DNA from 3 places in the Aeromonas sp. CU5 genome. Region 2 is predicted to be linked to each of the others. Evidence: riboswitches for the same ligand, from Rfam matches in the RefSeq annotation. Region 2 holds a riboswitch; each other region holds the start of a gene.
What was found. A riboswitch is a leader RNA that binds a small molecule or an ion and turns the genes downstream of it on or off. The one in region 2 is predicted to bind cyclic di-GMP.

Region 1: it holds a riboswitch for cyclic di-GMP, as region 2 does, so the genes downstream of both, CK911_RS00930 (glycosyl hydrolase family 18 protein) here and lafK (lateral flagellar response regulator transcription factor LafK) in region 2, are expected to answer to the same signal.
Region 3: it holds a riboswitch for cyclic di-GMP, as region 2 does, so the genes downstream of both, CK911_RS00915 (glycosyl hydrolase family 18 protein) here and lafK (lateral flagellar response regulator transcription factor LafK) in region 2, are expected to answer to the same signal.

What each region holds. Positions count from the first base shown of each region.
Region 1 covers NZ_CP023817.1:214,135-224,744, reverse strand. The annotation lists gene CK911_RS00990 (hypothetical protein) at 31-213, opposite strand; gene rstB (two-component system sensor histidine kinase RstB) at 268-1,593, opposite strand; gene rstA (two-component system response regulator RstA) at 1,615-2,325, opposite strand; gene yajD (HNH nuclease YajD) at 2,486-2,833, opposite strand; tRNA gene CK911_RS00970 (tRNA-Ala) at 2,974-3,049, opposite strand; tRNA gene CK911_RS00965 (tRNA-Ala) at 3,084-3,159, opposite strand; tRNA gene CK911_RS00960 (tRNA-Ala) at 3,208-3,283, opposite strand; tRNA gene CK911_RS00955 (tRNA-Ala) at 3,349-3,424, opposite strand; tRNA gene CK911_RS00950 (tRNA-Ala) at 3,452-3,527, opposite strand; gene CK911_RS00935 (glycoside hydrolase family 19 protein) at 4,305-6,236, opposite strand; gene CK911_RS00930 (glycosyl hydrolase family 18 protein) at 6,315-8,936, opposite strand; cyclic di-GMP riboswitch class I at 9,036-9,123, opposite strand; gene CK911_RS00925 (sensor domain-containing diguanylate cyclase) at 9,427-10,610, shown strand, end outside.
Region 2 covers NZ_CP023817.1:3,371,904-3,382,513, reverse strand. The annotation lists gene lfiR (lateral flagellar biosynthetic protein LfiR) at 1-50, shown strand, start outside; gene flhB (flagellar biosynthesis protein FlhB) at 47-1,183, shown strand; gene lfhA (lateral flagellar biosynthesis protein LfhA) at 1,187-3,262, shown strand; cyclic di-GMP riboswitch class I at 3,453-3,540, shown strand; gene lafK (lateral flagellar response regulator transcription factor LafK) at 3,679-5,061, shown strand; gene lfiE (lateral flagellar hook-basal body complex protein LfiE) at 5,066-5,395, shown strand; gene fliFL (lateral flagellar M-ring protein FliFL) at 5,404-7,149, shown strand; gene fliGL (lateral flagellar motor switch protein FliGL) at 7,136-8,164, shown strand; gene lfiH (lateral flagellar assembly protein FliH) at 8,177-8,869, shown strand; gene lfiI (lateral flagellar FliI-like assembly ATPase LfiI) at 8,862-10,193, shown strand; gene lfiJ (lateral flagellar protein LfiJ) at 10,203-10,610, shown strand, end outside.
Region 3 covers NZ_CP023817.1:202,370-212,979, reverse strand. The annotation lists gene CK911_RS00920 (IS1595 family transposase) at 1-10, opposite strand, end outside; gene CK911_RS00915 (glycosyl hydrolase family 18 protein) at 126-2,720, opposite strand; cyclic di-GMP riboswitch class I at 2,822-2,909, opposite strand; gene CK911_RS00910 (PAS domain-containing hybrid sensor histidine kinase/response regulator) at 3,144-6,599, opposite strand; gene CK911_RS00905 (DUF2975 domain-containing protein) at 6,824-7,447, shown strand; gene CK911_RS00900 (helix-turn-helix transcriptional regulator) at 7,457-7,666, shown strand; gene CK911_RS00895 (hypothetical protein) at 7,674-8,891, shown strand; gene CK911_RS00890 (3-phenylpropionate MFS transporter) at 8,969-10,123, opposite strand; gene CK911_RS00885 (TonB-dependent hemoglobin/transferrin/lactoferrin family receptor) at 10,414-10,610, opposite strand, start outside.

The DNA.
Region 1 (10,610 bases), 1.5 Mb from region 2:
TCCCTCTGTGATCTCCAGTAATCGGTTGGATCACTTGGTTTTCGGCGCGACTTTAACCGCTGGGGTCTTGGCGTGGGTGGTTTTATGATGTTTCTTCACCACTTTGGTCTGGGTGGCTTGCGGTGCAGCTGCTTTGGTCGGGGTGGCTGCCATGGTGAAACCGGAGGTGAGCGCGAAAACGGCAGCCAAAGTCAGGGGGATAATTTTTTTCATGTTCAATTTCCTTATTCGGGTTGATGTTATGGAGCGTTTCTCCATGACTTCATCCTATGACTGTTGCGGCTGTCCTTCAGTGAGCGGTTGGTGACGGTTTGTATCCAAATGTACAGGGAGGGTTATGCAGAAGCGGGCGCCGCGGTCACTGGCCAGCAGCGCCACATCGCCCCCGTGATGACGGGCAATGCTGCGTACGATGGCCAACCCCAGTCCGGTGCCGCCGGTGCGGCGATCCCGGCTCTGATCAAGGCGCACAAACGGCTCGAAGATCTGGGGGGCCAGGGCCGGATCGATCCCCGGTCCGTCGTCACTCACCTCCAGCAGATAGTGATCCTGCAACCGGGAGAGCGAGAGGGTGACCCGACTCTCGGCATAACGCAGGGCGTTGCCGATCAGGTTCTCCACGGCGCGCGTCAACAGCCGTTGATCGCCGCACCAGGGCATCTGGATGACCGGCAGTTGCAAAGCCAGTGCTTTCTCCGGGTGCAGTGCCTGCCAGTCTCCAAAGTGGAGCTCCGCCCACTCCACCAGCTCCAGCTCATCGAGCTTGAGTGGCAGCTCGGGCCGATCCAGCCTGGCATAGGTGAGCATCTCTTCGATAAGGGAATCCAGCGCCCCCAGATCCCGCTCCAGTGCCTGCTGCTCGGTCTCCGAGGGTTGGGGGTCAAGCATGGCAAGCCGATAGCGCAACCTGACCAGCGGGGTGCGCAACTCGTGGGCGATGGCATCGGTCAGCTGCTTGCGGCTAGCGAGCATCGCTTGCAACTGGGCGGTCATCTGATCGAATGTGCGGCCGACCCGAGCCAGGCTGCTGCCTTGCGGCAGGTTGGTACGACAGGAGAGATCCCCATCTCCCACCCGGCGCGCGATTTGCTCGAGCTGGAGCAAGCCGCGCCAGTGGGGGCGCAGCCAAAGCAGCAGTGGCAGCCCTAGAGAGAGGCCGATCACCAGCAGCAGCCCCACATCGACCCAGTGAAGTTCGTGCAGATAGGAGAGATAGGGCACCGGGCCGACGATCAGCACCTGATCGGTATCGGGGACACGCTGCAGGAAGGTATCATCCTCTTCGACGATGACGATGTTCCCTGCGGCCAGAAAGGCCTGATCCTCGCTGGCCAGGGGCTGGCGTGCCAGCTCGCCGATCTTGAGGGGCAGGGTAAACTGGCTACTCTGTTCCGCCAGCCGCTCCGGCCAGTGCTGTGGCGGAGTTCTCGCTAACTCGCTGGTCAACAGGCCAAGGGAACCTTGCATCATCCGCTCGAGGTAGCGGTCACCCGCCCGCTCGGCAGTCACCTGATAGACCACGCCCACCAGCAGGATGGCCAGGGTAAAGCAGCCGATCAGCAACAGGTAGAACTGGATAAAGAGACGGCGCATGGCGGTGCTCCCGAAAGAGGGTTATTCCCAGGCGTGGGGAACGAACAGATAGCCCTTCTGGCGGACCGTCTTGATCCGGGTCGGGTTGTTGGGGTCATCCCCGAGCTTGCGGCGCAGGCGGGAGATAGCCACATCCATGCTGCGATCCTGGCCGTCATACTCCCGACCGCGCAGGCTGCGAAAGAGGGTTTCCCGTCCCAATATTTGGCCTGCGTGGCAAGTGAGCTCCCACAACAGATCAAAGTCAGCGGTCGAGAGGGCAATGCTCTCGCCGTCGAGCCGCACATCCCGACCCGGTCCATCGACGTGCAATCGGCCAAATTGCAGTTGCTGAGGCACACTGCTGGTGGCAACGGGTTGGGTTGATGTTTGCTGGTGCTGGCGAAACTGCACCCGCAGGCGGGCAAGCAGCACCGGCGGTGGGGTGGTTTTGAGGATGTAATCGTTGGCGCCAAGCTCCAGACTCAGGATCTGGTTCATGTCGCTGTCCAGCGAGGTGAGCATCACTATGGGGCCGTCAAAGCGCGGCCGCAGATCCCGACAGAGAGACATGCCATCCTGCCCCGGCAGCATGATATCGAGCAGCACCAGATCGGGCTGTTCGGCCTCGATCCGGGCTAGCGCCATATCCCCTCTGGGTTCGAGGATCACCTCCATATCGTGGCGACCAAGCCAACGGCTGATGAGTTGGCCAATCTCGGGATCATCTTCAACAAAAAGAATGCGCTGCATAGAAAGGTTCCATTCGAAATCGATGAAGACACGATGCCGGCCAGCATAACAATTAGGTCACCTAGCTCAATCATACGCCAGGAACATCTGCGTCCCTGTTACACCACCCGCAGGGAGCTGACCCGCAAAGGGGTGTGAATCCATTCTGTCAGCAATCCCTCTACGACTTCTTATTCATCCGCGCTTTTAAATCAGCAAAGGGGTTATGGGTCGCTCCACCGGCAGCGTTTTTGGCATCTTCGCCAGCAACGACCGTTGAGCCATATTGATAAGCTTCGGTGTATTTTGAATGCTCATGATCGTGACAGTACAGACAAAGCAGTTCCCAGTTACTGCCATCTTCAGGATTGTTGGTATGGTCGTGATCGATGTGATGAACCGTCAGCTCGCGAAGGTTAGAGTACACAAACTCCCGAGAGCAGCGCCCACATATCCAGGGATATAGTTTCAGGGCTTTTTCACGGTAGCCGCTTTCCAGCTGCGCGTAGTGCTTAGAGATAATTGCCATAATTGATACCAGCCCACCTGAACGTGTGAATGCAATATGGTATCACTGCTGCCACACCGCTCGGCTGGAGAAATAAAATTTTCGTACAACAAAAAGGCCACCGCATTGCGGTGGCCTTTTTGTTTCTTGTCACAAGAATTTGGTGGAGCTACGCGGGATCGAACCGCGGACCTCTTGCATGCCATGCAAGCGCTCTCCCAGCTGAGCTATAACCCCGATTTGTGTGAATGACCGGCAGTCATTCTGAATTTGGTGGAGCTACGCGGGATCGAACCGCGGACCTCTTGCATGCCATGCAAGCGCTCTCCCAGCTGAGCTATAACCCCAAATTCGGTACTGAATGAATGGTTCTGGCGGCCATTCATCCTAAATAGTGGTGGAGCTACGCGGGATCGAACCGCGGACCTCTTGCATGCCATGCAAGCGCTCTCCCAGCTGAGCTATAACCCCACAAAGGTCGGCCTGGGTGATACACACCGCACTGCCCTGGGTATTCAATACAACAATCGAGAATCTGGTGGAGCTACGCGGGATCGAACCGCGGACCTCTTGCATGCCATGCAAGCGCTCTCCCAGCTGAGCTATAACCCCTTTGATTCCAGATTGTTCGAGGAGAATTGGTGGAGCTACGCGGGATCGAACCGCGGACCTCTTGCATGCCATGCAAGCGCTCTCCCAGCTGAGCTATAACCCCAACTCACCTCGGCGCTGACGAAGTTATCTCCGGCAACGGAGGCGGATGATAGGCATCGTGAGCTTTGCTGTCAACCCAAAAATAACTGCCATTGATTCGTTTAGTCAAAATTGCAGCAGTCCGCTGTTTTTACCAGCAAGGAGCATGCTATCTCTCTGTTTTATGTCACAAATCGGCTCAAACTCCGATCTCAAGCCGCGATAGAGTGCAGCCCGTGCAGCAGGCCCCTTTCCGATGCAACGCTTCCGCTCTCTTGCCTTTATTGCAGGTGCGCAAACAGACTCGCTCTCATCACCCCAATCAACCCTCTCCATGAACAAGAAACCCTTTCCATAAAGAATGTTGCACTTGAAAACCTTTTCTATGATTTTCGTAAATTTACAACATAAAAAGTTGATCCAGCTCACAGATAACCATAGGATCAAACCGTGATCCAGGTCACACACCATAACCATAAATGACAGAGCGATGAGGTAAACCATGTTTGAGAATCTGGCAGTCCTGTTCCGCCTCAAGGGCGCAACCACCAAGAGCGGCATTGTAGAGAAAGATGCCTATGCACCGTCCACCCGTGAATACTACTTTCGCTACGGCAAGTAATCGGTGAAAGTATTTCACCAATAACAGTAATAAAACTACATCACGCACATCCTATCGCAGCGCCATCCAGGTGCTGTCCTGTCCCGGCCAGAGAGAGTCCTCGGCCAAACCTGAACTCCACCAAACGAGAATGGGGCCCGCAGGCCCCATTTTTTATTGCATTGGCTCATTGCCGGATCACAGCTTGATCCAGGCATCGCTCCATGCGGTTCCCTTACCTGGCTCATAAGCCCAGGCTGCACCGGAACACCAGCCGGTGTAGGGATGCGGTTTGCACTCGTAGCTGGCGCCGCCATTGCTCACGCGCTCGCCCGCTTTATAGGGAGTGCCCGCCTTGTAGGCCGGGTAGTCACCATCCGGTGGGGTTACCCCCCCCTCTTCCCCTTTGACCAGCAGGGCGTGGTTAGCACTGCGACTCAGGCTCCCTTCGTCGGTCACCGTCAACTTGATAGCCAGCTTGGTATCGGTGGCCGGCTGGGGCAGGGTCAGCTCCAGCGTGACCTGATCCAGTGCCGGGGCGGAGGCGCCGGCAGGCAGGGTCCAGGCATACGCCAGCGGCTTGCCTTCCGGATCGCTGGAATGCTGCGCGGAGAGGGTGACCTTGCTGCCGCCTTCGGCTTGCGCCGGGCCAGTGATGCTGGCCACCGGTGGCAGGTTGGACCCGCCACCATTGTCTTCAATCACCACCTCGGGGAAATAGCGCTGAATACAACGGGTATAGTCACCCTCTTTGAACGCACTATAAGGAGTCTGGTAACCCACCAGTTGACACTCATAGCTCTTGCCACCGTTGGGATTACCAGCAATATAGTTCCAGTTATCAACCCAGTAGATGGGCACTGCGCCCGCCCCTTTATCGTCAAAGTACTTCATGTTTTTGCAGCCAAGAACTTCGTCAGCCGGGATCGGTACGCCGAAGTAGTTGGCAAATTCGCGGTAGTAGTTGATACGGTTCTGGGACTGGGCATGCTCGGCATTGCCGCCACACTCAACGCCACCGTTGATGATCTGGGTAGTCACCCCGAAACCGGGTAGCAGACCGTTCTGCTTGTCATGGTCGTTCGGCTGCCAGGTACCGTCGATGACGTGCAACATGGAAGGCTTGGGCGGCTGCGGATAGGTATAGAAGAACACCGCGCTGGCCAGGTTCAGCCAGCTGTCGGCCACCAGCTCCGGCTGGTCGAGCAGGGTGCGCACCGTGCCAAACATCGCCTCGGAGAAGGGTCCGTAGTTGAAGTTGTAAGAGAGCTGCTTGGCGCCGCGGCCGAAGTAGCTCTTAAACTCGCCATTGTCGAAGGTGCCGCATGGCCACTGCTGCCCCTGCCATACGCTAGGGCTGCATTCAACGTTATAACCGCCGCGCATGGTTTCGTTCCAACCCATCTCGCGCACATAGACCAGCGCCTGACGCCACTCGGCCTCCGGACGCCAGCTCTCGTGGCCGCCGGTCTCCTGAGCGAAGTGAGCAAACATGGTCGCCAGGGTCTTGCGGCAGATGGCGTCGGCATCACGGCCATCGCTGTAGCTGCTGCACAGAGCTGGGAACTTGGCCGCCGCCTGCAGCAAGCCACGGTAGGTATACTCGGGAGCGCGCAGCGGGAACAGGTAGTTGAACTGGCTCTCGCTGAGCAGGCTTTCCACCAGCTTGACGTTATCCGGGTTGTCGGCACGGCCCGGCTGCACCGCTTCCACCACCAGATTGTCACGGGTAGCAATGGAGGCCTTGACTGCTTCCATCGCCGGGAAGTCGGTCAGCGCCCGCTCTTTGGCATCCAGCTCTGCCTGGCTCATATAGACAGGAGTGGTGGTGCCATCCGGCGGCGTAGGTGTGGGTGTTGGCGGAGTGGGCTTGTCGTCACCGTCACCATTGTCCGGCGGGGTCACCTCACCTTCGCCGATCAGCTTCCACGGGGTATCCCACTCGTTGGCAACCGCCATGCTGGGGGTCTGGCCCGGGTTGACCCACCACTTGGCTTCAAATACCTGGCCGTTGTAGTTGACCTGGCTACCGCCCGGGTAGGATTTGTTGATGTCGTATGCTTCGGCCGCCCACAGGTGGCCACTGAGCATCAATCCGGCAAGCAGAAGGGTGATGCGATTTTTTTTCATTATTGTTGCTCTCTTAACTTTATTAGCAGACAAAAACGGGGTCTAAACAGACCCCGCCACAATCATAATGATGTCAACTTAACGGCAGCTTGCTGCGCCAACATCAACCCAGACATCGTGCTTGCCCGGCTCATTACCTTGAGTCCACCACTTGGCCTTCCATTGACGACCGTTGTGGTTGGTAAGTTCCCCGCCGTTGTAGACAACCGCAGCGTTCCAACCCAGCTCAACCTGGCTCTCCAGTGACCACTGATCCGCAGTGCGGCTAGGTTCATTGCCCTGGGTCCAGTACTTGGCACGCCATACCAGCTGGTTGTGGCTCACCTTGTCACCGCCGTTGTAGACCTTGCTGGTCTGCCATGCCGGGACGTTGGCCGCTTCCGGGTCGGTGGTATTGCATGAACCACCTTCCCCACCGTCACCGCCTTCATTGATCGGCGTAACGGTGAGACGGGTTGCCGCACTGGCGTCGAGTGCGCCATCGGAGACGGTCACAGAGAGGTCATAACCGGTTTCAACATCCACTGCAGGACCGGTGACCACCAGGGTGGCACTGTTCTGGCCAGTAGCCGAGATACCGGCTGGTACTTGCCATTGGTAGATCAGCTCGTCGCCATTGGGGTCGGATGCCTTGGCGGTGATGCTCACCTGCTTGCCCTCTTCTACTTTGAAGCTGGCGGGCAGAGTGACCACCGGAGGCAGGTTCGGTTGCGGTGCCTTGTTGGTCACCACCACCTGATCCTTGGCACTCAATTGATGGTCATCGGTCACGGTCAGCTCGAATACCAGCGCGGTATCGGCGCTCACGGCATTCAGATCGACCCGCACCTTGGCTTGCGTGGTATCACCCAGCACGGCTTGCGGACCGGAGACCTGCTTCCAGCTGTAGGTCAGGGCGCCTTTCTCCGGATCGTGGGAGGCTGAACCATCCAGGGTCAGGGAGGCCGGACCGGTCACAGTCACGTCGCTGCCCGCATTGGCGACCGGCGGCTTGTTGACTGGCGGGGTGATCCCCTCACCATGGCCGAGACCTTCGTGCATGGCGTTGAGGATGTCGCCGTTGTCGGCATCGATCTCCCAGGAGAAGAGACCGCCCAGCTTGTTGGCCAGCACATATTGACCTTTCGCCTTGACTGAACGCTCGTCGTCATAGGTGATCAGCTCACCAGTGGAGGGCTTGAACAGGGTCGCCGCTTCGGCGGTCTCGTCGTAGTTGTACTCCCAGCCTGCCCCCATGTGACTGTTGACGATGTGGCGATAGTCCAGCACGCCATCTTCCCAGGTTCCCTTGATCTTGCCGGTCGCAGTACCGGTGAAAGGATCGTTGCCTTGATAGCCGCTCACCCCTTTCCAGCCACGACCGTAGGCGGCGGCACCGATCACCAGCTTCTCGGAGTCGACCCCCTGTGCCAGCAGCTGCTGCACGGCAGAATCAGTGTTGTAGCGCTTGTTGGCAGAGCCATTGGTCGCCTGATACAGGTTGGCCTGATGGCCCAGCTGGGTATTGCTCCAGCCACCGTTGTAGTCGTAACTCATCACGAAGAGGTGATCCATGTACTGCTGGGCAGCCTTGTAATCCACATCCTCAATCTTGTCGTAACCGGCACCGATGGCGGAGGTGAGCTGATAAGTACGACCGGTCTCGGCCTCCAGCTCGTCGAGCATGGCGCGCAGATCCTTCATGATCAGCACATAGGTTTCACCATCTTTGGTCTTGTCCCCCAGATTGGGGTTGGCGCCGTCGCCGCCCGGGAACTCATAGTCGATATCGACACCGTCGAAGAACTTCCAGGTCTGCAGGAACTCTTTGACCGAGGCGACGAACACGTCACGCTTGGCTTTGTCATGCATGAAGAAGAAGGGATCAGAGAGGGTCCAGCCACCGACGGAGGGGAGGATCTTCAGGTCAGGATAGGCCTGTTTGAGAGCCATCAGATTGCCGAAGTTGCCCTTGTAAGGCTCATCCCAGGCGACCAGCGCACCCTGCCCTTTTTGCAGTGCCGCCCAGGGGTCGTGAATGGCGACCTGGAAATCCTTACGCCCAGCACAGGAGCGCTGCAGCGCCTGGAAGCTGCCGGAGATCTCCTTGAGGCTGTCGTTGAGGCCATCACCACCACAGATCGGGGTGAAGCCATAGAGGATATGGGTCAGGTTCTGGGCTGGCAGCTTGTCCACGCTGAAGTTGCGGTCGTAGACACCCCACTCCACATAGTAGGTGCCGACTACCTTGCCAGATTTGTTGGCATAAGGCTTGTTGTGCTCCTGCAGGGCAGGCTTGAGCGGCGCGAGGTGGCTGCCATCGGTATCGGCAACCACGATCTCTTTGGCATCGGACAGGGTGCAACCATCGCCGTTGCACAGCGCGACCTGCATCTGATAGCGGCCACCCTTGTACACCTTGAAGGTGGCGGTGCCGGCCGCTGAAGAGGGGCCGGACCACACTTCTTTGCCATCCAGCAGCACCTTGGCAGTCTGGCCGATATCGCCGCTCCAGATGTTCCAGGTGACGGTCACATCGGCGCCATCCTTGACCTTGACCAGCTCGTTATAAGCGCTCGCGGACTGGTTGACTTCGACGATGGCAAACTTGGTGGGACCCCAACCAATGGCGGGTTTGCCCGGAGCAGCCGCATAAGCGGCGGAGGAGGCGAGCAGGGTACTGACCACCATGGCCAGCAGTGCGGGTTTTGGACTTAGCATATTGCTTTCCTTTACGTTATGGAAAAAACGAAAGGGCAACGCAACACGACAGGTAACACAAAAATGACCACCCCTTGGCAAAGGCAGTCTGCATAACACTGTGGTGGCCCCGCTATCCTAGGTCAACATGTCCCTTAGACCGGAAGCTTTGCGTCCCGACTTTTCAATCGGTTTGCCCTTGTCACAACTTTATTTGCAGCGATAAATAATCGCCGATTAACTGTATGGGTATTCAATGGTTTAAGCAAATCCGACCATTGTTCATCAAGCAGGGGGCACAGGGCCACCTGACGAATAAAAGATTAAAAAACAGACACTTGTAAATTTGCAGCCTTTGGCGTGTCAATGATAAGGCCATTTCATTTTTGCGACACAAGTCACATTAAACCAATAAAAATCAACAAGTAAGAGCATTAAATCGCCAAGGGGTCATCTGAATCAGATTAAATGCATATATACTCGCCCCTTTGCATGACCAGCAGGGATCTTCATGCTCATCGATCTTCCAACCCGAACCAGACAACCCAGATACGACAGATTTGTTCGTCTGACGGTCTATACGCTGCCGCTGTCAGGGATACTCCTTCTGATCAACAGCCTCAACGGCTGGCAAAGGGCTCCACTCGCCTGTGTTCTGGTACTACAGAGCTACCTTATCTGCACCAGCTGGCTCTACCGCAACTACCGCTACCATCTGCACCGCCAGTGGCAACATCTTGACGAAGCACTCCGGATCAATGAAGTCACCACCGAGCTGGCACGCAACTCGGCGCAGTACCAGACCGAAGAGGCCTTTCTGGAGGATCTGCTTCGGCGGGCCATCATGTTGATCCAGGGGGCCGAGATGGGCTGTCTGCTCAAACTGGAGTCCGAGAGCGGCATGCTACGATATGAAGCAGCCATTGGCATGGATCTGGCCAAACTGCGCCAAGTAGAACTTCCTCTGACCCACTCATTTCAATACAAGCTGACCAAAGGTCGATGTCACAAAACGCTGCTGATCAATGATCTCTCCAGACTCAACGCCAACACGCCCCTCACGACAGAGGACCAAACCCTCCTTATCGACTGCTGTGATCAACCGATCCGCGCCACATTGGCCACCCCCATTCATGTGGATGGCCGGCTCTACGGCATGTTGAATATGGACAGCAGCAAACGCCATGCATTTACCCGCTACGACAGCCACCTGATGGCGATCCTGGCACGAGATATTCGCCACGCAATCACCATCTATCAGCAGTCCCACCGCATCTATCAGCTGGCCAATACCGACCAGCTGACTGATCTTGCCAATCGCCAGCGATTCGAGCAGAGCCTACTCGATCAACCGGAAGGCACCCTGCTGCTGATCGACATGGACAATCTCAAACAGCTCAATGACAGCTGTGGCCATCTAGCAGGCGATCGCGCGCTACGCCTTATCGCAGACGGAATACGCCGCCATTTTGGCAAAGATGTTATTGCAGCACGCTTTGGGGGTGATGAGTTTGTGTTGCTCACTCACTTTTCGCCCACCGAATTGCAGCAGGCTCAGGAAAAACTGACCAACATGTTGGCCAGCGCGTCCCCTCCCATCTTCTGCAGCATGGGCTCTGCGTATTACAGTGGTGATTTCAATACGGCTTTTGCTCAGGCAGATTCCGCCATGTATCAGCACAAACGGCGTCGCAA
Region 2 (10,610 bases):
ATTTGGTGACCCATGTACTTGAACAACTGCGAGGGTTGACCCCGGCATGAGTCAGAACAGCGCGCAGGACAAAACCGAAGAGGCCTCCAGTCAGAAACGTCAGAAAGCGAGGGATGAGGGGCAGATCGCCCGCTCAAAAGAGCTCAGTTCTGCCGGTTTGCTGCTGCTTGGCGGATTGGTGATGCAGTGGATGGTGCCGGGGTTTGGCCAGTTCTTTGCCGAGTTGATGAAGCGCCCGCAGCGTTTTGACTGGCAAGGTGCCCGTGATCCGCAAATGATGATCCATTGGTTGGGTGAAGCGCTGATAAACATGCTGTGGGTGCTGCTGCCCCTGTTTGGCTTTTTGGCACTGATGCTGGTGTTGCTCAGCATTGTGCCGGGCGGCATGGTACTGACCTGGAAAAAGCTGCTGCCCAGTGGCGAGAAGATGAACCCTTTGAAGGGGCTGGGGCGCATGTTCTCCAAGAACAGCCTGATGGAGTTGCTGAAGTCACTGCTCAAGGTGACGCTGATCGGCGGCACGCTGGCGTTGATGCTAAATCATCAATGGCCTTCTTTGTTGATGATGAACCGGATGCCCCCTCAGGCGGCCCTCGAACAGGCGCTACGGATCCTCTCCCAGGCATTTATTCTGCTGGGGAGCGTGCAGATGCTGATTGCCGTGCTGGATGTGCCCTATCAGCGCTGGTCGCTCAACAAGCAGCTCAGGATGACCAAGCAAGAGGTCAAGGATGAGCACAAGAACAGCGAAGGGCGTCCCGAGATCAAGGCCCGGATCCGCCAAGTGCAAGGAATGCTTGCCCGCGCGCGTATCGAGCAGCGGGTACCGCAGGCAGATGTGATCATCGTTAACCCGACCCATTATGCGGTGGCCATAAAATATGATGCGGCTCGTGCCAATGCCCCTTTCGTGATTGCCAAAGGGGTCGACAGCATGGCTGAGCGGATCCGTCAGGTTGCCAAGCAGCATGACAAGATGGTGATGAGCTTGCCCGAGTTGACGCGAGCCATCTATCACTCGACCAAGGTGGATCAGGAAGTCCCCGCAGGGCTGTACACGGCAGTTGCCTATGTATTGAACCATGTATTGCAGTTAAGGGCGTATGAGGCAGGCAAGGGGAGGAAACCGACTCCTCTTGCCCCGTTATATGTACCGCCCGAGTTACGTCAACCTGAGAGGTAAGTTTTGAACTGGCGTGTATTAACCCAATCCTATACCGCAATTCCGCTGATGTTATTGGCCATTCTGGCCATGATGATCCTGCCTCTGCCCGGTTGGCTGCTGGATGCGCTCTTTACCTTCAACATCGTGTTGGCGGTACTGGTGTTGCTGGTATCTGTCTCGGCCCGCAGACCACTCGATTTTTCCGTATTCCCTACCGTGTTGCTGGTTGCCACCTTGATGCGTCTGTCGCTGAACGTGGCCTCAACCCGGGTGGTGTTGTTGCACGGTCACGAAGGGCATGAAGCGGCCGGTAAGGTCATTCAGGCATTCGGTGAAGTGGTGATCGGTGGCAACTATGTCGTCGGTCTGGTGGTCTTCGTGATCCTGATGATCATCAACTTTGTGGTGATCACCAAGGGTGGCGAGCGGATTTCGGAAGTATCTGCCCGCTTCACACTGGATGCCATGCCGGGCAAGCAGATGGCCATCGATGCCGATCTGAATGCCGGCACCATGGATCAGCATCAGGCAAGAGCCCGCCGTGAGGAGATCGCGCGCGAAGCAGACTTCTATGGTGCGATGGATGGTGCCTCCAAGTTTGTTCGTGGTGATGCGATTGCTGGCCTGCTGGTGTTGATCATCAACCTGGTGGGTGGGTTGGCCATTGGCATCTTCCAGCATGCTTTGCCCGTCGCCGATGCCTTCCAGCGCTATGCGCTGCTGACCATTGGTGATGGTCTGGTTGCCCAGATCCCGTCCCTGCTGATGTCGACTGCCGCTGCGATTATCGTGACTCGGGTCAGCGATGAGGGGGAGATGGCTGATCAGGTTGGCCAACAGATTCTTGCTTCCCCCCGGGTTATCTATACCTCGGCAATTATCATGTTGATATTGGGTCTGGTGCCAGGCATGCCCATGTTCGCATTCCTCAGTTTTGCTGCTGTGCTGGCTTGGACTGGCTGGAGTGTCAGCAAGCGCGCCGTCAATGTGCCGGATCTGGATGCGGCGCAAGAGCTGACTCGTCAAATGATCCAGCCTGAACAGCAGGCACTGGAGTGGCAGGACTTGCTGCCGGTTGATACGGTTGCCATCGAGCTTGGTTATCGTCTGGTACCATTGGCTGAAACGGATAAAGGGGCGGAATTGCTTGCTCGGGTGCGCGGGATCCGCAAAACCCTCTCTGAGCAGTATGGCTTTCTGCTCCCCGAGATCCGCGTGCGCGACAATCTGCAGTTACAACCGGATCAGTACCGGATCAAGTTGTCCGGTGTCGCGTTGGCGATGGGGAATGTGGATTGTCAGCGCTTGATGGCGATCAGCAGTGGTGAGACTTATGGTGCGCTCGATGGCGAGTTGACCCAGGACCCTGCCTACGGTATGAGTGCGGTCTGGATCTCACCGGAGCACAAGGCCAAGGCGCTTAATCTCGGCTACTCGGTGGTGGACTCTGCCACAGTGATTGCCACTCATGCCAGCAAGCTGTTGCGTGAACAACTTGATGCGCTGTTTGGTCATGATGAAGTGGGCAAGCTGGGCCAATACCTGGCCAGTCAGTCACCCCGGCTGGCTGAAGAGCTTAATCTGGCGCTGACCCAGATGCAGCAATTGAGAGTTTTTCGTCAATTGCTAAAGGAACAGGTCAGCCTGACCGATATACGTACCATTGCTACGACACTGCTGGATGCGAGTGAGCTGACCAAAGATCCGGTCTTGCTGGCCTCTGATGTGCGCTGCGCCTTGAAGCGCCAGATTGTGCGACAGGCCATTGGCAATCGCGATGTGCTGGCCACGTTTACCCTGGATGATCGACTTGAGCAGACATTGCTGGCCGCGATGAACCAGTCACAGCAGCAGGGCAAGATCCAGCTGGACAGCTTCCCTGTTGATCCGCAACTGCTGGCCCAATTGCAGCAGAATATGCCGTTGGTGAAGGAGCAGCTGCAGCAGTTGGGACATGCCCCCGTGTTAGTTGTTATGCCTCAACTGAGGCCGTTAATGGCCCGTTATGCCCGATCATTTGCAAAGGGTCTCAAAGTGCTTTCTTACAATGAAATACCTGAAGAGTTACGGGTGGAGGTAATTGGTACACTTGGTTAATTGCTGTTGGATAAATATCCTGAAGGGAAGTGTTTTTTCCGCACTCCTGCTTGAATTACCGTATGAATACTATATGATGTGACTAAAATTGACGCAGTGCTACGTCAACTAAAAATAATCATTATAACAATAAGTGTGTATTCAACGACCAAGCGAACAATATGGTCGTGCCGTCCAGACATGGACAATCACATGATAAGGGCAAACTGAACTGAAAAGTCAGGACGCAAAGCCTCCGGTCTAACAGCGGGAAAGCTAATGACAGCGGGGTTACCAAGGTGTATCTAGACATCTCCTTGTTACCACATCGATATAATGTCGCACTGTTGATGCAGTGCGATCTTGTATGGCGTTCTTGTCTCTGACTCTTCATCTTTATTGATTGTTCTATCCACAGTCGCAGGTGTCAGATTCCTATGCTTTCGGGATTACCGATAAATACAACAAACGGGTTGTGTAGTCATAGCATTACCCCACACATATTATTGATACGACCCACATTAACCGCTGAAAATATTATCAAAACACGCCTCTCGGAAGAGGGGTATCGTGTATCTAGTGTTAATTCTGTTAAACAATCAAAAGGCATTATTGCTGGCAATGATGTTAATTTGATCTTGCTCGATATGGATGCCATGACCGAGCTTGGGCCGCGTATTCTACGCGAGTTTGAGGGGCTAGACTGCGTCATCATGGTCAATGAGCATCAGGCTGCGATTGCTGCGGAAGCCATGTGTGCCGGGGCTATCGACTATATTGTCAAACCCTTCGGCACTCAGCAATTGCTTGATGCGGTGCGCGGTGCTTTACGCCTTCGTCAGGCGATCCCCAATCTGATAGCCGTTTCTCCCATGAGCCTGCAGGTATTGCAACTGGCTCGGCGAGCGGCCAAAACATCTGCCACCATTCTCATCGGTGGTGAGTCCGGTACCGGTAAAGAGCGGTTGGCCCGTTATATTCACGAAATGTCAGTCAGGTCTGAAAAGCCGTTCGTGGCAATTAATTGTGCGGCCATTCCGGAGGCAATGCTTGAGTCGATTCTTTTCGGCCACAATAAAGGTGCGTTCACTGGTGCTACCTCTGCACAGCCTGGCAAGTTTGAATTGGCACAGGGTGGTACCCTGTTGCTGGATGAAATATCTGAACTGCCTTTGAACCTGCAAGCCAAGTTATTACGGGTGTTGCAGGAGAAAGAAGTGGAGCGCCTTGGCAGTAATCAAACGATTGCGCTGGATGTTCGAATTATTGCTGCCAGTAATAAAGATTTGCGGACTTTGGTTGCTGATGGGCTGTTCCGTGAAGACCTTTTTTATCGCCTTGATGTTTTGCCAATGAGCTGGCCCGCCCTGCGTGAACGTCCTGACGATATTATTCCTCTGGCTAACTACTTTATTGAGCGTTATGCACCTCAGCAGGGATACAGCTTGAGTCAGCAGGCCTGCCAGTTGCTGCTGTCTTATGAGTGGCCAGGTAATGTGCGGGAGCTTGATAATGTTATACAACGTTCGTTAATTATGGCGCGTGGTTTGCATATACAGTCAGTCGATTTGATGCTGCCAAATTGTATTCTTGTCCAAGAAACAGCCGCATCAGACATGTGGCATGCTCCTGAGGGGTTAAGTGAAACCCGTCGGAATGCCGAGTTCCAATTTGTATTAGAGACCTTGCGCCGCTTTCGTGGCCATCGTACCCGCACAGCCGATGCACTGGGCATGACGACCCGGGCGCTGCGCTACAAGCTTGCGGCGATGCGTGAGCAAGGCATTGATATTGAACAGCAGATTCAAGCAGAGGGATAACATAGTGAAGATTCAAATGATGTCATCACAGGTGACACTACTGCAACAAATGCAGGAGATGCAGCGTGTCGCCAGTCAGACTCCTTCTATCGAATCCAATAGTGATGTATCGGGAGCATCGTTTTCAGATGCGATGCACGATGTGGTAGGGCGTGTCAATGAACAGCAAAATATTGCCTCAAAGTTGATGGCATCGGTCGATGCCGGACAGAGTGATGATCTGGTTGGCGCCATGGTGGCGAGTCAAAAAGCTGGCCTGAGTTTTTCAGCCTTGATGCAGGTGCGCAACAAGCTGATGACCGGTTTTGACGACATCATGCGCATGCCACTTTGAGGTAACTGATGACTGAACTTGTAACATCCCCTGAGGGGACTGCCTCCGATTCGTTCAAGATCAAACTTCAAGAGGGGCTGCGTAACTGGCGTACTCTTTCCCGTGACAACAAATCGATCCTGACCATTGCCCTGCTAGCTGCGATTGTCGCTGGTACCATTGTGGTGATCCTGTGGACCTCCAGCAAAAACTATGTCCCCCTATATGGTAAACAGGAGCTATACGATACCGCCAACATCATGGAGATGCTGGAGAAGGAACAGGTGCCTTTCCGTTTGGAAAAAAGCACCGGTCAGGTGTTGGTTCCTGAAAACCAGTTGGCTCATGTCCGGATGGCGCTTGCTGCACGAGGGGTTCGTGCGGCTATGCCGTCTGGCCTGGAAGGTTTGGACAACGTAACCGGATTGGGCACCAGCGAATTTATGGAAGGGGCGCGTTATCGTCATGCCCTGGAAGGTGAACTGGCCCGAACTATCATAGCGCTTGATGCTGTGCGTAGTGCCCGTGTTCATCTGGCTATACCGAAGCGCACGCTGTTCGTGGGGCGAGATGAGGAAAAACCCAGCGCGTCAGTGATGCTCGATGTGCAACCGGGCCAATCCATCGAAGCAGGCCAGGTCGAGGCGATCGCCAATCTGGTGGCTGGCAGTATCTCCGGAATGAAACCCGGTGCCGTGACTGTGGTGGATCAATCAGGCCAACTGCTCAGCGCAGAATTGGGCGATAAGGTTGGTTTTGGCAAACAGAGTGTCCAGCAGATGGAGTATGTCCGCAAGCTGGAGCAATACATCCGTCAACGCGCCAGTGACATGCTCTACCCCATGTTGGGCAGTACCAATTTCAAGGTGCAGATTGCGGCTGACGTGAACTTCAATGCTGTCGAAGAGACCCAACAGCAGCTCGATCCGCAAGGTGTGGTGACTCATGAGTCCAACAAATCGGACAAAACCGTCGATGCGTTGGCGATGGGCATTCCCGGGGCGCTTTCCAACCGTCCGCCAGAAACCTCAGCGAAAGAGGATAAAGCCGATACCGCCAAAGGTAATGCTGCGCAGCCACAACCACAGAATGATACACGTACTGAGCGTCAGGAAGTCAGCAAGCAGTACGAAAACAGCCGCACTATAGTGCATACCACTTATCAGCAGGGGCGTCTGGAGCGGATCAACGTATCCATTCTACTTAACCAACAGATCGCTCCTGAAGGTGGCTGGAGTGCCGATCAACTGGAACAGATCCGTCAGATGGTGGAGCGTGCAGTCGGTTTCGATGAGTCTCGTGGTGATCAGATCAGTCTGCAGGCCTTTGATTTCAATGGTGCAGTACCAGTGACGGCTCCCGAATCCGGCTGGTGGGAAACCCCGTACTGGCAAGACTCCTTGCGTTATCTGGTCGGCGGTTTGCTTGGCCTGACGCTGGTATTCTTCGGTATTCGCCCGTTGGTGAAACATCTGGTCCGTACCCAGCAACAGCCGGATATGGAAGTCAATCTGGCAGATGAAGAGCTGGAGCCCACCGTCGGATTGTCCATGCGTAGTGATGATCCCCAACTATCGGCCGCGTTGTCCAATGGCTTGATCCACGCAGACAACAAGATAGAACCTCAGTTCTCTTCACTGGATATGGAGTCACTGCCAGAGCCGGGATCTGAACTTGAGGTGCAACTCCAGCATTTGCAGTTGCTGGTTGAAAAAGATACCGCCCGTGTGGCGGAGGTTGTCAGAGCGTGGGTGAGTGGCAATGAACAGCGTTAACTTGAATCAGAGTGCCGTCGATATCGATATCGACAACCTTGAAAAGGCCGCCATCTTGTTGCTGAGCATGGGGACCGAGTCTGCTGCCAAGGTAATGCAGAAGCTCTCCCGTGACGAGGTGCAGCGTTTGATCTCCAAGATGGCGGCTCTGTCTGGCGTCAGCGCTATCGAAGCGAAGTGGACATTGCAGCAGTTCTTCAACCAATACCGAGAGCAGAGCGGGATTGGCAGTGCCTCACGGGAGTATCTGGAACAGACGCTGGATCTGGCGTTGGGTCAACGGCTCTCCCGTAGTTTGCTCGACAGCTTGTACGGCGATGTGATGAGTCAGGATATCCAGCGCCTGCAGTGGGTGCCTGCCGATGTACTGGCCCGTTTCTTCCGCAACGAGCATCCCCAGATGCAGGCTGTGCTCTTGGCATTCCTTCCGCCCCAGACTGCGTCCGCCGTGCTCGATGCGTTGCCCGGTTCGGTTCATGACGATTTGCTGGTGCGCGTCGCAAGTCTCAGCAGTGTCAGCGAACATGTGCTGGGTGAGCTCAGGCTGACGCTGGATCGCTGTCTGGCTTACGTGGCAGATCAATCCGGTGCCAAGGTAAATGGGGTGCGGCAGGTGGCCGATATCCTCAACCGCTATCAGGGTGACAAGGAGCAGATGCTCTCGCTGCTGCGTGAGCATGATGGTGACATGGCTCTGGAGATCGAGAAGAACATGTTCGACTTCATGGCGCTGCGCCGTCAGAGCGACGACACCCTGCAACGGTTGGTGCAGGAGCTGCCCAGCGAATTGCTGGCACTGGCCCTCAAGAACACCGAGACCACTTTCCGCAAAGTTATTCTGGGTGCCATGCCGAAGCGGATGGCTCAGGCGCTGGACGATCAGATCCAGAACCAGGGCAGTGTCTCTTTGCGCAAGGTCGAGCAGGCCAGGGAAGAGGTCATGCAATTGGTCCGCGAGTTGGTGGAGCAGGGCGAGATCGAGTTCCAGCTGTTCGAAGAGCCCACCGTCAGTTAACAGGAGGCATTCATGAGTCACAATGTACGCAAATTGATGCCTGGGGCGACCCGTCTGTATCGCTTCCCTGCGCTCGGTCAGAGTGGGGAAGAGGCTCAGAGCCAACAGGAACAATTTGAATTCGGCTATCAGCAAGGGCTGGAGCAAGGTCACGACGAAGGTTATCAGGCTGGTTATCAGCAAGGGTTGACCTGCGGTCTGCAGGACGGTGAGAGCACCGGTTTGCAACAAGGGCAAACCCGCGGTTTTGCTCAGGGTCTTTCGGAGGGGCGAGCTGCCTTCGAACAGGCGATGGTGCCATTTGCCAAGCTGCAAGAGCAGTGGGAGTCGCTGAGTCGGGCCCGGATGGCCGAGCAGAAAGAGCTGATTGCCAAACTGGTGGCGCAGGTTGCCAAACGGGTCATTATGGCCGAATTCACCCTCAATCCGCAGCAGGTGATGAATCAGGTCGAGCAGGCGCTGGCTACCTTGCCGAGTGAATCGGAAGAGCTGGTGATCTACCTCAACGAGGGAGATCGGCAACGACTTGCCGAGCAGGGGGTGACTCGTTGTGAAGGGTGGCCATTGCAAGTCGATGCAGCACTCGGGGTGGGCGATGCCCGTATCGAAACTCGCGCTGCCGTCGTCGAGGTGAGCACCAGCTCCCGTTTGGCAAGTTGCATCGAACAGCTCAACAGCTCGCTGGACGTGCCGCAAGATGCATGAGGCCTTGCAGCAGGCACTGACCAGTGCGCTGGACAATCTGGATGAGTTGCCCGCGTTTCGTCGTTTTGGCCGGTTGGTGCGAGTGACCGGCCTGACTCTGGAAGTGGTCGGCTGCCAACTGGTGATGGGGCAACGTTGTCGTGTCAGTACGGCAAGTGGAACACCACTGTTGGCTGAGGTGGTCGGTTTTAACCGGGATATCTCTTACCTGATGCCGCTGCAGCCGATGAGTGGCCTCTTCGCTGGTGCTCAGGTCGAACCTATCGATGGAGAGGAGACCGTTCGACTCGGTGTTCACTTGCTGGGACGGGTACTCGATGGGTTGCTACAGCCGCTCGACGGGCAGCCGTTACCAGACGTTGGTGACAGCGTACCCCTGTTTGCTCTTCCACCAAATCCACTATTGCGAACCCCGGTACGTGAACCGCTGGATGTCGGTATCCGCGCCATTAATGGCCTGCTGACGGTTGGTAAGGGCCAGCGTTTGGGGCTGTTCGCCGGTTCGGGGGTCGGCAAGAGTATGTTGCTCGGCATGATGACCCGTAATACCGCAGCCCAGATCGTCGTGGTGGGGCTGATTGGTGAGCGGGGTCGTGAAGTGCGCGAATTCATCGAGCACAGTCTGGGCGCCGAAGGTCTGGCTCGCGCGGTGGTTATTGCTGCGCCAGCGGATCAATCTCCACTGATGCGGTTGCGAGCGGCCCAGCTATGTCACCGGATTGCCGAATATTTCCGTGAGCAGGGGCAAGATGTGCTGCTGCTGATGGATTCACTGACCCGTTATGCCCAGGCACAGCGTGAAATTGCACTGGCCATCGGTGAACCCCCCGCGACCCGGGGCTATCCGCCCTCGGTATTCAGCATGCTGACCCAGCTGGTGGAGCGAGCCGGTAACGGCACGCATCCGGATGGCAGTCTGAGTGCTTTCTACACCGTGCTGGCGGAAGGTGATGATCAGCAGGATCCGGTGGTCGATGCGGCGCGCGCCATTCTCGATGGTCATATCGTGCTGACCCGTCGTCTGGCGGAAGAGGGCCACTATCCTGCCATTGATATCGGTGCATCGGTGAGTCGGGTTATGCCACAGGTCGTGCCCGCAGAATGGCAAAAGCTGGCGGTAACCTTGCGCCAGCTATGGGGACGCTATCAGCAGGTGCGTGAGCTGCTGCCACTGGGGGGTTATCAACCCGGGGCCGATCCGCAAATGGATGACGCTGTTCAGCGTTATCCGGGGATTGCGGCATTCCTGCAGCAAGGCTTGCATGAAGAGATGGCCTTTGAACAGGTGATGGTTGGTCTCAAGCAGGTGCTGGGGCAGGGATAAGGATTCGTTATGCTGAAGTCTTATCTGGGCTTGCAACAGGAAGAGCTTGAAAATCTTGGCGCTGAGCGTCAGCGCTTGCGGGAGCTGGCGTTGCGGGAAGAGCAGCGAGCGCACAAATTGAAGGAAGTGATCTCTTCGCTGCGGCCCGGTTCCGACAAGTTTCATCCTTTGCTATGGCAAAACAAGCAACAGATGGATGGCCAGTTGCGCCTTTTGCTATCCCATCAGGTGCAGCAATCGGCGCTGGCCAGACTGGATCTGGAGCGTCATGAAGGGGAACTGGTCCGGCAGTTCGGGCGGGTCAAAGGGTTGGAGCTATTGCTGGCAAGACGTGATGATGTTGCTCGCCAGCAGCAGGAGAGGCGGGATCAGCTGCAGATGGACGAGCTGGCCAGCTTGCGTCATCTTACCCGCAAA
Region 3 (10,610 bases), 1.4 Mb from region 2:
GGGTATCCATGATGGTAGACCTCAAGGTAATGACCTACTTCAAGCTTAGCCTTTCAACACATAATTGGGACAGAGCCATAAAAATGGGGCATGACTGGCATGCCCCGCGACCATTCAACTCTTGTTTATTTACAGCTGGCGGCCCCCACATCCTGCCAGACGTCGTGTTTGCCGGGCTCATTGCCCTTGGTCCAGTACTGCGCCTTCCACTGACGGCCGTTATAAGTGGTGATCTCGCCACCGTTGTAGGCCACGTTGGCATCCCAACCCAGTTGCACCTTGCTCACCAGCAGCCACTGATCCGTGGTGCGGCTCGGCTCGTTGCCCTGAGTCCAGTACTTGGCCTGCCACACCAGCTGGTTGTGGCTCACCTTGTCGCCGCTGTTATAGGTGGTTGCCGCTTTCCAAACTGGCCAATTGACCGCATCCGGATCAGTCGCCGTGCAACCACCGCCGCCGCTGGCCGGTTTGACCGTCAAACGGGTTGCCGCGCTGGCATCCAGCCCGCCGTCGGAAACGGTGAGGCTAAGATCATAACCGGTGTCGCTGGTCACGCTCGGGCCTGTCACCACCAGAGTGGCGCTGTTCTGGCCTGTCGCGGTGATGCCTGCTGGCACGCTCCACTGATAGGTCAGCGGATCGCCGTTAGGATCGGAGGCGGTGGCCTTGATGGTCACCTGCTTGCCCGCCTCCACAGAGGCTGTGGCTGGCACACTCACCACCGGTGCCAGGTTGGCTTGCGGCGCCTTGTTGGTGACAACAACCTGATCCTTGGCACTCAACTGCTGGTCATCGGTCACCGTCAGCTCGAACACCAGATTGATGTCGCTCGCCACGGCGTTCAATACCACCCGCGCCTTGGCCTGAGTGGCGTCGAGCAAGCCAGCCTGCGGCCCGGAGATCTGCTTCCAGCTGTAACTGAGAGCACTATTCTCCGGATCGTGGGAGGCCGAACCATCCAGCGTCACCTCGGTCGGACCGGTCACCTTGAGGTCACTGCCCGCGTTGGCCAATGGCGGCTTGTTGACCGGCGGCGTGATGCCACTGCCGTGGCCCAGCCCTTCGTGCATCGCATTGAGGATGTCGCCGTTGTCGGCGTCGATCTCCCAGGAGAAGAGGCCACCGAGCTGGTTGGCCAGCACATACTGCCCCTTGGCCTTGACCGAACGCTCATTGTCATAAGTGATGAGATCGCCAGTGGCCGCCTTGAACAGATAGGGCCCCTCGGCCACCTCGTCATAGCCCTGCTCCCAGCCAGCCCCCATCCGGTTGTTGACGATGTCGCGGTAATCCACCACCCCATCTTCCCAGGTTCCTTTCACCTTGCCGGTCGCCTTGCCGGTGAAGGGGTTGTTACCCTGATAGCCGCTCACCCCGGTCCAGCCACGGCCATACATGGCGGCACCGACCACCAGCTTGCCAGGATCTACCCCCTGCGCCAGCAGCTGATTGACCGCCTTGTCGGTGGTGTACTTGGTATTGGGATCCCAGCTCGCCGCATAGAGGTTGGTCTGGTGACCCAGCTCGGTGTTGCTCCAGCCACCGTTGTAGTCGTAGGTCATCATGAAGATGTGATCCATGTAGGGCTGGGCTGCCTTGTAGTCCACATCCTGGATCTTGTCGCCACCCGCCCCGATGGCCGAGGTGAGCTCATACTGGCGACCGGTCTCGGCCTCCAGCTCGTCGAGCATGGCCCGCAGCTCCTTCATCAGGGTCACATAGGTGGCACCATCGCTCGGGCTACCCAGCTTCGGGTTGGCGCCCTGTCCGCCCGGGTACTCCCAGTCGATATCAACGCCGTCGAAGAACTTCCAGGTCTGCAGGAACTCCTTCACCGAGCCGACGAACACATCGCGCTTGGTTTTGTCACCGAGGAAATAGAAGGGGTCGGAAAGGGTCCAGCCGCCGACCGAGGGGAGGATCTTGAGGTTCGGATAAGCCTGTTTCAGGGCCATCAGGTTGCCAAAGTTGCCCTTGTAGGGCTCATCCCAAGCGGAGAGATTGCCTTGCGACATCTGGACGGCAGCCCAGGGATCGTGCATCGCCACCTTGAAGTCGGCGCGACCGGCACACGCTTTCTGCAGCGCCTGGAAGCTCCCTTCGATCTCTTTGAGGCTGTCGTTGAGGCCATCCCCGCCACAGATGGGGGTGAAACCATAGAGGATATGGGTCAGGTTCTGGGCCGGGATCTTGTCGACGGTAAACTTGCGGCCATAGACCCCCCACTCCACATAGTAAGTCCCCACCACCTTGCCGGACTTGTTGGCGTAAGGCTTGTTGTTCTCCTGCAGCGCGGCCTTGAGTGGCGCCAGATGGCTGCCGTCGGTATCGGCGACCACTATCTCCTTCTTGTCGGAGAGGGTACATCCATCGGCGTTGCAGAGGGCTATCTGAGCCTGGTACCGCCCCCCTTTCTTCACCTTGAATTTAGCCGTTCCTGCAGCGGCAGAGGGGCCGGACCACATCTCCTTGCCATCAAACAGCACCTTGGCGGTCTGGCCAATATCGCCACTCCAGAGGTTCCAGCTCACTTCGACGTCAGCGGCATCCTTCCGCTTGACCAGATTGTTGTAGGCGCTGGCGGCTTGATCGACCTCCACAATGGCAAACTTGGTGGGGCCCGCGGCAATGGCAGGCTTGCCGGGGGGCGCAGCATAAACGGAAGTGGCACAACAGAGACCGACCGCGAGGGCCAGCATGGTAGGCTTTGGACTTAGCATTGTTATATTTCCCTATTTCGTTATGTAGGCAACGAAAAGGGCGACGCCCTGACAGGTAACCCAGAAGCAGTGCGGCCTCTTGGCAAAGGTGCACAACAACCTGTGGTGGCCCCGCTATCTCAAGTACGGCTCATCCCTGGACCGGAAGCTTTGCGTCCCGATCTCGCGATCGGTTTGCCCTTTAGCTACTTCATTCGCGATAAAAATAATCGCATCCCGACTATAGAGTGAGCGGATCAGGTGCGCTACTGTCGACTTTCACAACAAGTGGCTGACCAGAATGGCTATCGGTCGTTATCACACGAAATAGTGAAGGGATCATCGCCAATCCGGGGCCATGTATGACGAACCACCATGACGATGGTTGTCACCATATTTGTGCGGTTTTGTGAGCCGGTTCACGGCTTGCCGCCTGAGGTGCTGCTATCGCAGCAACAGGCTGTTCATCAGCGCCCGCAGTTTGAGCGGTTTGACCGGCTTGCTGATGTAGCCGTAACCTCCCTCGCGGATCTGCGCCTGCAACTCGCTCTTGCGATCGGCGCTGATGATGATGCCCCCCAGCTCGTCGCCACACACCAGCTGCAGCGCAGCCAGCGCCTCCAGCCCGGTCTTGCCGTCGTCGAGGTGATAGTCAGATAGCACCAGCCTAGGCACAAACCCTTCTGCCACCAGCACTTCGGCTTCGGCCAGATCAACGGCGCAGCGCACCTCGCAGCCCCAGCGGCCGAGCAAGGTGCTCATGGCGGTCAGAATGTCCCGCTCGTTGTCGATGCAAAGCACGGCCACCCCCTCCAGCTGGCTGTCACGCACCACAGGCACGGCCAACTGATGGGGCACAACCGGGCGGGTCGCCAGATTGAGGGTCACCGCAAAGACCGACCCCTTGCCCGGCCAGCTCTGCAGGGTGAGCTGATGACCGAGCACTTGCGAGATGCCGCGGGCGATGGCGAGTCCCAGACCGAGCCCCTGCTCCTTGGCGGTGCGGGAGTGATCAAGGCGGGAGAACTCGTCGAAAATTGCCTCCTGTTTATCCTGCGGGATGCCGGGGCCATTGTCCCACACCTCGATGCGGATCTTCTCCCCGATCCGGCGACAGCCGAGCAGCACCCGGCCAGCCGGGTTATAGCGAAACGCATTGGTGAGGAAGTTCTGCAGCACCCGCCGCAGCAGCCGCACATCGCTGTGTACCGCATGCTTGCTCTCCACCACCGAGAAGTGGATTCCCCCCGCCTGCGCCAGCACGCCAAACTCCGCCTTGAGGTTGTCGAACAGATCGCGCAAGGCGAAGTCGATCTTCTTGGCCTTGAACTTGCCCGCTTCGAGCCGCGAGATATCGAGCAGATCGGTGATGAGATCTTCGGTCGCCCCCAATGCATCGTCGATATGGCGGGCGATGCGGGCCTGATCACCAGATGCTGGCAGCATCTCCAACAGGGAGGAGGTAAACAGCTTGGCGGCATTGAGAGGCTGAGTCAGATCGTGGCTGACCGCCGCCAGAAAACGGCTCTTGGAGTGGTTGGCCCGCTCCACCTGCTGGTTCACCAGCAGCAGCTGGCGGTTGAGTTCGGAGAGCTCGTGGGTGCGCTCGGCCACCCGCGCCTCCAGATGTTCGTTCGCTTCGCGCAGCACCCGTTCCGCATCGCGAAACGGGGTGATGTCGGTAAAGGTCATGACGAAACCACCGGCGGGCATAGGGTTGCCCTGCATCTCGATAACCCGCCCGTCCGGGCGCTCTCGCGCCGAGATATGGGCGCTGCCGCGCTTCATAAAGGCGACCCGCCGTGCCACATGGTCCTCGATATCGCCGGGGCCACAGAGCCCCTGCTCGGCGTTGTAGCGGATGATCTGCTCGATGGAGCGCCCCGCCTGAATAAGCCCCGGAGGATAGTGGAACAGCTCGATGTAGCGGCGATTCCAGGCCACCAGCCTGAGCTCCCGATCCACCACAGAGATCCCCTGCCCGATATGCTCGATCGCCCCCTGCAGCAGGCCGCGGTTGAAGCGAAACACGTCGGAGGCCTCATCGACAATGGTGGCAATCTCCTCCAGTTGCATGTTGCGCCCCTGCAGGGCCGAGGCGAGCACCAACCGCGCCGACGAGGTGCCAAATACCCCTGCCAGCAGCCGCTCGGTGTGGGCGATCAGCTCGGCCGAAGCCTGCATCTGGGGCGCCAAGGTGCCGCCCCGCTCACCGGCGAAGCGGCCAAAGGCGCGCTTAACCCGGCTCGAACCGACGAAGCGAGCCGCCAGCATCTCCAGCTCCTTGACCGAGACCCGCGCCTGATAGAGGGCGGCGGTATCACGGCTCGGCTTGCCGACGAAGTTGGCCGCTTGCAGCCGCTCGCTCACCGCCGGGCGCGACAGCAGGGAACCCACCACGTAGCCGAGCAGGTTGAGCACGAGACTCAGGAAGATGCACCAGGCGCCCAGGCTAAGATCGCGAAACGCGGGCCAGTCCGGCGGTGCCAGCAGCTCGGCCAGCGGTGAACCGGCCAGCAACCCGCTCTCCACCAGCAGGGTCACGAACCAGAGACTCACCCCGAGGAAGAGACCAAGATAGACCCCCTTGCGATTGCCGTGGCGCCAGTAGAGACCGAGCAGCAGGGCCGGTGCAAACTGGGCCACAGCGCCAAACGAGAGATAGCCGATGCGGGAGAGACTGGTGAGATCGCCGAGCCAAAGGTAGAGCCCCCAGGCCGCCAGCAAAATCAGCAGAATGGCGCCGCGGCGCACCTGCAGCAGCAGCCGCACCAGCCGTTCGTCGCGCCCCTGCCGCCAGAAACGGCGCAGCAGCACCGGCAGCACCAGATCGTTGCTCACCATGATCGCCAGCGCGATAGTGCAAACGATCACCATGCCAGTGGCCGCCGAAGTGCCGCCGAGAAAGGCCAGCATCGCCATGCCATCAAAACCGAGGGCCATCGGCAGGCTGATCACATAGGTGTCAGACGCCACCTCAGCCCCCAGCCACAGCTTGCCCGCCAGCGCCAGTGGCCAGATAAAGAGCCCCATCACGAACAGGTAGAGCGGGAAGATCCAGCGCGCCCAGTGCAGATCCTGCCCCTGATTGTTCTCCACCACAGTCACATGAAACTGGCGCGGCAGGCAGATGACGGCGCACATCGCCAGTACCGTATAGATGGCGAGCTCCAGCAGGTTGCCGGGGCTCACCGCCATCACCTGCGTAAAGAAGTCGCGGGTCACCTGCTCGTGGGCAACGCCGGGTTTGCTCAAAATCAGCCATAGGGCAAAGCCCCCCACCGCGATAAAGGCCAGCAGCTTCACCACCGATTCGAAGGCGATGGCCACCACCATCCCCCTGTGGTGCTCGGTGGCATCGAGATGGCGAGTACCGAACAGGATGCTGAACAGCGCCAACAGCAGAGTGACCCCGAGCGCCAGCTCGCTGGTGTTGCTGGTCGGGCTGATGCCACCGCTATTGACCATCAGCAGATCCAGCCCGGTGACGATGGCTTTGAGCTGCAACACCAGATAGGGGAGGATCCCCATGATGGCGATGAGAGAGATCACCATGGCGAGCCGCTGGGATTTGCCGTAACGGGCAGCGATAAAGTCGGCGATGGAGGTGATGTGCTCGCGCTTGGCCACCAGAATGAGGCGAGCCAGCAGCCGCCAGCCAAACAGAAAGACCAGCATGGGGCCAAGGTAGATGGGCACCGGCGACCAGGGGGATTCACTCGCCTGCCCCACGGTGCCGAAGAAGGTCCAGGAGGTGCAGTAGACCGCCAGCGACAGACTGTAGAGCAGCGGTTGCCCCTTGAGACGGTGCCGTTTGTGCTTGTCTGCCACGAAGGCGATCAGAAACAGCAGCCCCAGATAGGTGAGCGACAATCCGATCAGCAGCCATCCCTGGTGCATCGATAACTCCTTGTCCATGTTGAGTTTTTGTATACAACCTCGCCAGTCTAGAGAGGCAGCAGCCAAAAGTCATCCCCTTCGGACAGATTGAAATTATCGTTTTTCAATAAGTTTTGCCTTGACTGTATATCGTAAAACGATAAACATTCGCCCATCTGCATATTGATAAACAATAAACTTAAAACCATTCCGCCAGCGGGATGGCGCCCACCATGAGGTTCATGATGAGAACGACCAAACTTGAACGCCTGAGCGTTCTGATCGAGTGGCTGCTGCTGTTTGCCCTGCTCGCCACCCCCACCATTACCCTGATGGAGACCTGGTCCCACCTGTTGGGCGGCAATGACCTGCTGCAAGAGGAGCTCAACCAGATCATCCACAGCAGCGGCTCGCACATTCTCAACGGCGTGCCGCTGGCCAATGGTGAAACGCCATCCCTCGACCTCATCCCGCAGCCCCCCCTTACCATGGCCGACTATCCGCTGCGCACCGCCAACCGGCTGCTCGGCACCCTGGTGCAGTTGCTGCCGGATCTGGTCTTCATGCTGATGCTGTGGCAACTGCGTCAGCTGTTTCGTGGCTACCGCGCCGGTCTGCTCTTCACCTTCGAGCAGATCCGCCGCTATCGGCAGATCGGTGTGCTGCTCTGTGTATCCTTCCTGGTCGAGCTGATCCAGACCCCCTTGCTCGATACCGTCCTCACCATGAGCGGCCCCGAGATACATGGCTCCGTCTCTATCAGCTCGTCCGATTTCCGGCTGCTGCTAGCGGGACTCATCGTACTGGCGCTGGCACTGGTGATGCGCGAGGCCAAACTGCTGGCCGACGAACAGCAACTGACGGTGTAAGTGGAGCCTATGTCCATCATCATCCGGCTCGATGCCCTGCTGGCCGAACGCAAGATGACCGCCCGCGAGCTGGCACAGCGCATCGACATCACCGAGGCCAACCTCTCGGTCCTCAAAAATGGCCACGCCAAGGCGGTGCGCTTCTCCACTCTGGAGGCCATCTGCCGTGAACTCAAATGCCAGCCCGGCGATCTGCTGGGCTACGAGCAGGAGCGCTAACCCCCTTATGAGTCGTCATCTCACCCTGTTTGCCCTGTGGCTGCTGCCACTGTGGGCCTGCGCCGCCGATGGCGCGAGCGGCCCCCGCTACCTTATCGAGCAGGGCGCCAGCGCCAATCTGCTACAAGTTCACCTCACCATGCAGGGTGATCCCCCTTTTACCCTGCTCCCCGCCCGCCAGTTGCCGGGCAGTGCAACGCCGGTTTCCCCCGCGCTGGTCTGCCTTGCAGACAACCAGCCGGTTGCCCTCAACCAGCCCTTCTCTTGCAAGGAGGTAGGCTGGCAGATCACGCTCACACCCGCTCCGGCACTGGGAGCGGATGCCTCGGCCCAACAGTCGCTGCTGTTTGCCCCCAACCAGTGGCTATTGACCGAGTGGGGCAATCTGGTGCGCCAGCTGGGGAGCCGCCGAGGGGAGATCTGTCTGCCGGATGGCTCCTGCCAACCGCTACCGAGTGTCAACCAGCCGCCGCTGATCCTGCCATTTGGTCTAGCCACTGTTCCTGTCAACAAGTCAGCTCCGCGGCTGGTGCTGAGCCATGATGAGACCGCCAATCAGCTCGATCTGCCGGCCTTGCAGCAGCAACTGAATGAGATCATCGACTATCTGGCCTTCCAGCTCGATGTGGCCCCGCCCACTCACCCGTGGCAACTGGTGTGGCTGGGACGAGATGTGGCGACTCGCTCCCTCGGCGGCGCCGCTGGGGATCAGGTGTTTGTCGCCAACTACCCCACCATGAATGGCAAGCCGACGCCACAGGCCCCCCTGCGCCTGCTGCGCACCTCGGCCCACGAGGCGGTGCACATCCTCAGCGCTCACCACTCTGCTCAACAGCCCACTTGGGTCAACGAGAGCCTCGCCGAGTACCTCGCCATCAAGGCGCTGCGCCGCTTTCGGCTGCATCAGGTCACGGCGGTCAACGAACTGGCCGAGCGAGGCAAACAGCTGCCCCATAGGGAGAGCGGGCTCTATCGGGCAGCCCGCGAGGTGCTGGCTGGCGATCGCTCCTACTACCCGCTCTTTTACGTCAAAGGGAGCGCCTTCTGGGAAGCGCTGGAGCGGGAGCTGCAACACAATGACGTGACGCTGGCCCAACTGCTACCCCAACTGAGCTGGTTGCCAGATGGCCGCTTTGATGCCGCCTCCAATGAGCGGCTTGCTGGCACCATCGGCTCGGATACCTGGCACCGCCTCAGCCGCCACTATTTTGGCGAGCAGCAATAACGCCGCAAACCGCAGCAACGAAAAAGGGAGAGCCGTGGCTCTCCCTGTTGCTAGGTGATGATTCAGATAGCCCAGTATCAGGCCGGAGCACTCTCCTGCGCAGACGGCGCAAAGGGGCGCAGCCGCAGGAAGAACACCGGCAACACCACCAGCACCATCAGGAAGAAGATGCCGCCGCCGAGGGGCTCGAACAGTACGCCGCAGATCGCCATCAAGGCCGCCACCGTCATGCCGAGGCCCAGGGCCGCATAGAGCGCCTGGGTCGGGATCAACTGCTCGGCGGGCAGCTGGCGAGTCATGAAACGCACCGCCCCCAGATGGCTCATGCCAAACGTGACCGCGTGCAGCAGTTGCCCCAGCACCAACACCCATAGCTCAGTCGAGGCCCCCAACAATACCCAGCGCACCACACAACCGATGGCACCGGCGATAAAGAGGCTCTGGGCACCAAAGCGCTGCAAGAACCGCTTGTCGGCGGCGAACATGCAGATCTCCGCCACCACCCCTAGCGCCCACAGATAGCCGATGATGGTGCCGCTATACCCTTGCGCCTTCCAGTAGATGGCACTGAAGCCGTAATAGGCGGCGTGGCTCCCCTGTAGCAGAGCTGTCAGCAGCAAGAAGCGGCGCACCGGCGCACTGCGCAGGGTTGCCAGCAAAGAGGCCTTGGCCCGCTCGCCCTGACTATCCTGCGGCGCCGGATAGAGCGGCAGCCAGCTGAGCAGCAGCATCAGCACCAACCCCGCCACCATGGTGTGCAAAATCCACTCGCTGCCAAAATTCCCTACCAGCGCCCCCACCAGCGTCGAGGCGACAATAAAGGCAAACGAACCGCACAGCCGCACCTTGCCGTAATCGAGGTGCGCCTGCACCACCATGCGGGTCGCCAGCGCCTCCCCCACCGGCATCAGGGTCGGATAGATAAAGTTCGCCAGCAGGGTCAAGCCCACCAGCCACCAGAGGTTATGACTGAGGTAGAAACCGAGAAAGGCCAGCAGACTGAGCAGGGAGAGCAATCGGGTAACCGGCAGCAGATGGCCCGCCCCCTTGATCTGCCCCATCACCATCAGGTTGCCGGCAAAGCGGATCGCCATCCCCGCCCCCAGCAGCAGACCTATCATCTCGGCGCTGACGCCCACCCCCTCCAGCCAGAGCGACCAGAACGGCAAGTAAGCGCCGTAGACAAAATAGAAGGCGCCGAAAAAGAGCGCTAACCAGGAGAACGCGGGCATAGATCCTCTGCAACCGGATGACGGGAGCAGAATGATAACCCATCCTCCCCCACAGATCCCGATGGAAACCCCGCGAAAAAAACGAAAAAACTTCAATAAAATTGAACTATTACCGAAGAAGCAGGGTCTACCTGGTAACACCTCCTCCTGGTTAGTGTTGCAATCCTTCCACCCGCCCATGGCGGGTTTCTTTTTTTAGGCAAACATCTGCTCTGCTCCATCGTCACAACATGGCGGCCACAAAAAAGGGGCCGAAGCCCCTTTGATCATCTGCGTCTGTTGTTTGCTCTTTAGAATACGTATTTGACCCGTGCGCTCAGGTTGCGGCCCGGCTCGGTCATGGCGCTGGTATCAGAGCCTTCGGCCCGACCGGCGATGCGCTCGTAGCTGGTGTACTCCTTGTCAAACAAGTTGAAGACCCCAACGTTGAGCTGCAGATCGGTCATCGGGTTGAACTGGGCGTACATATCCACCACGCCCCAACCGG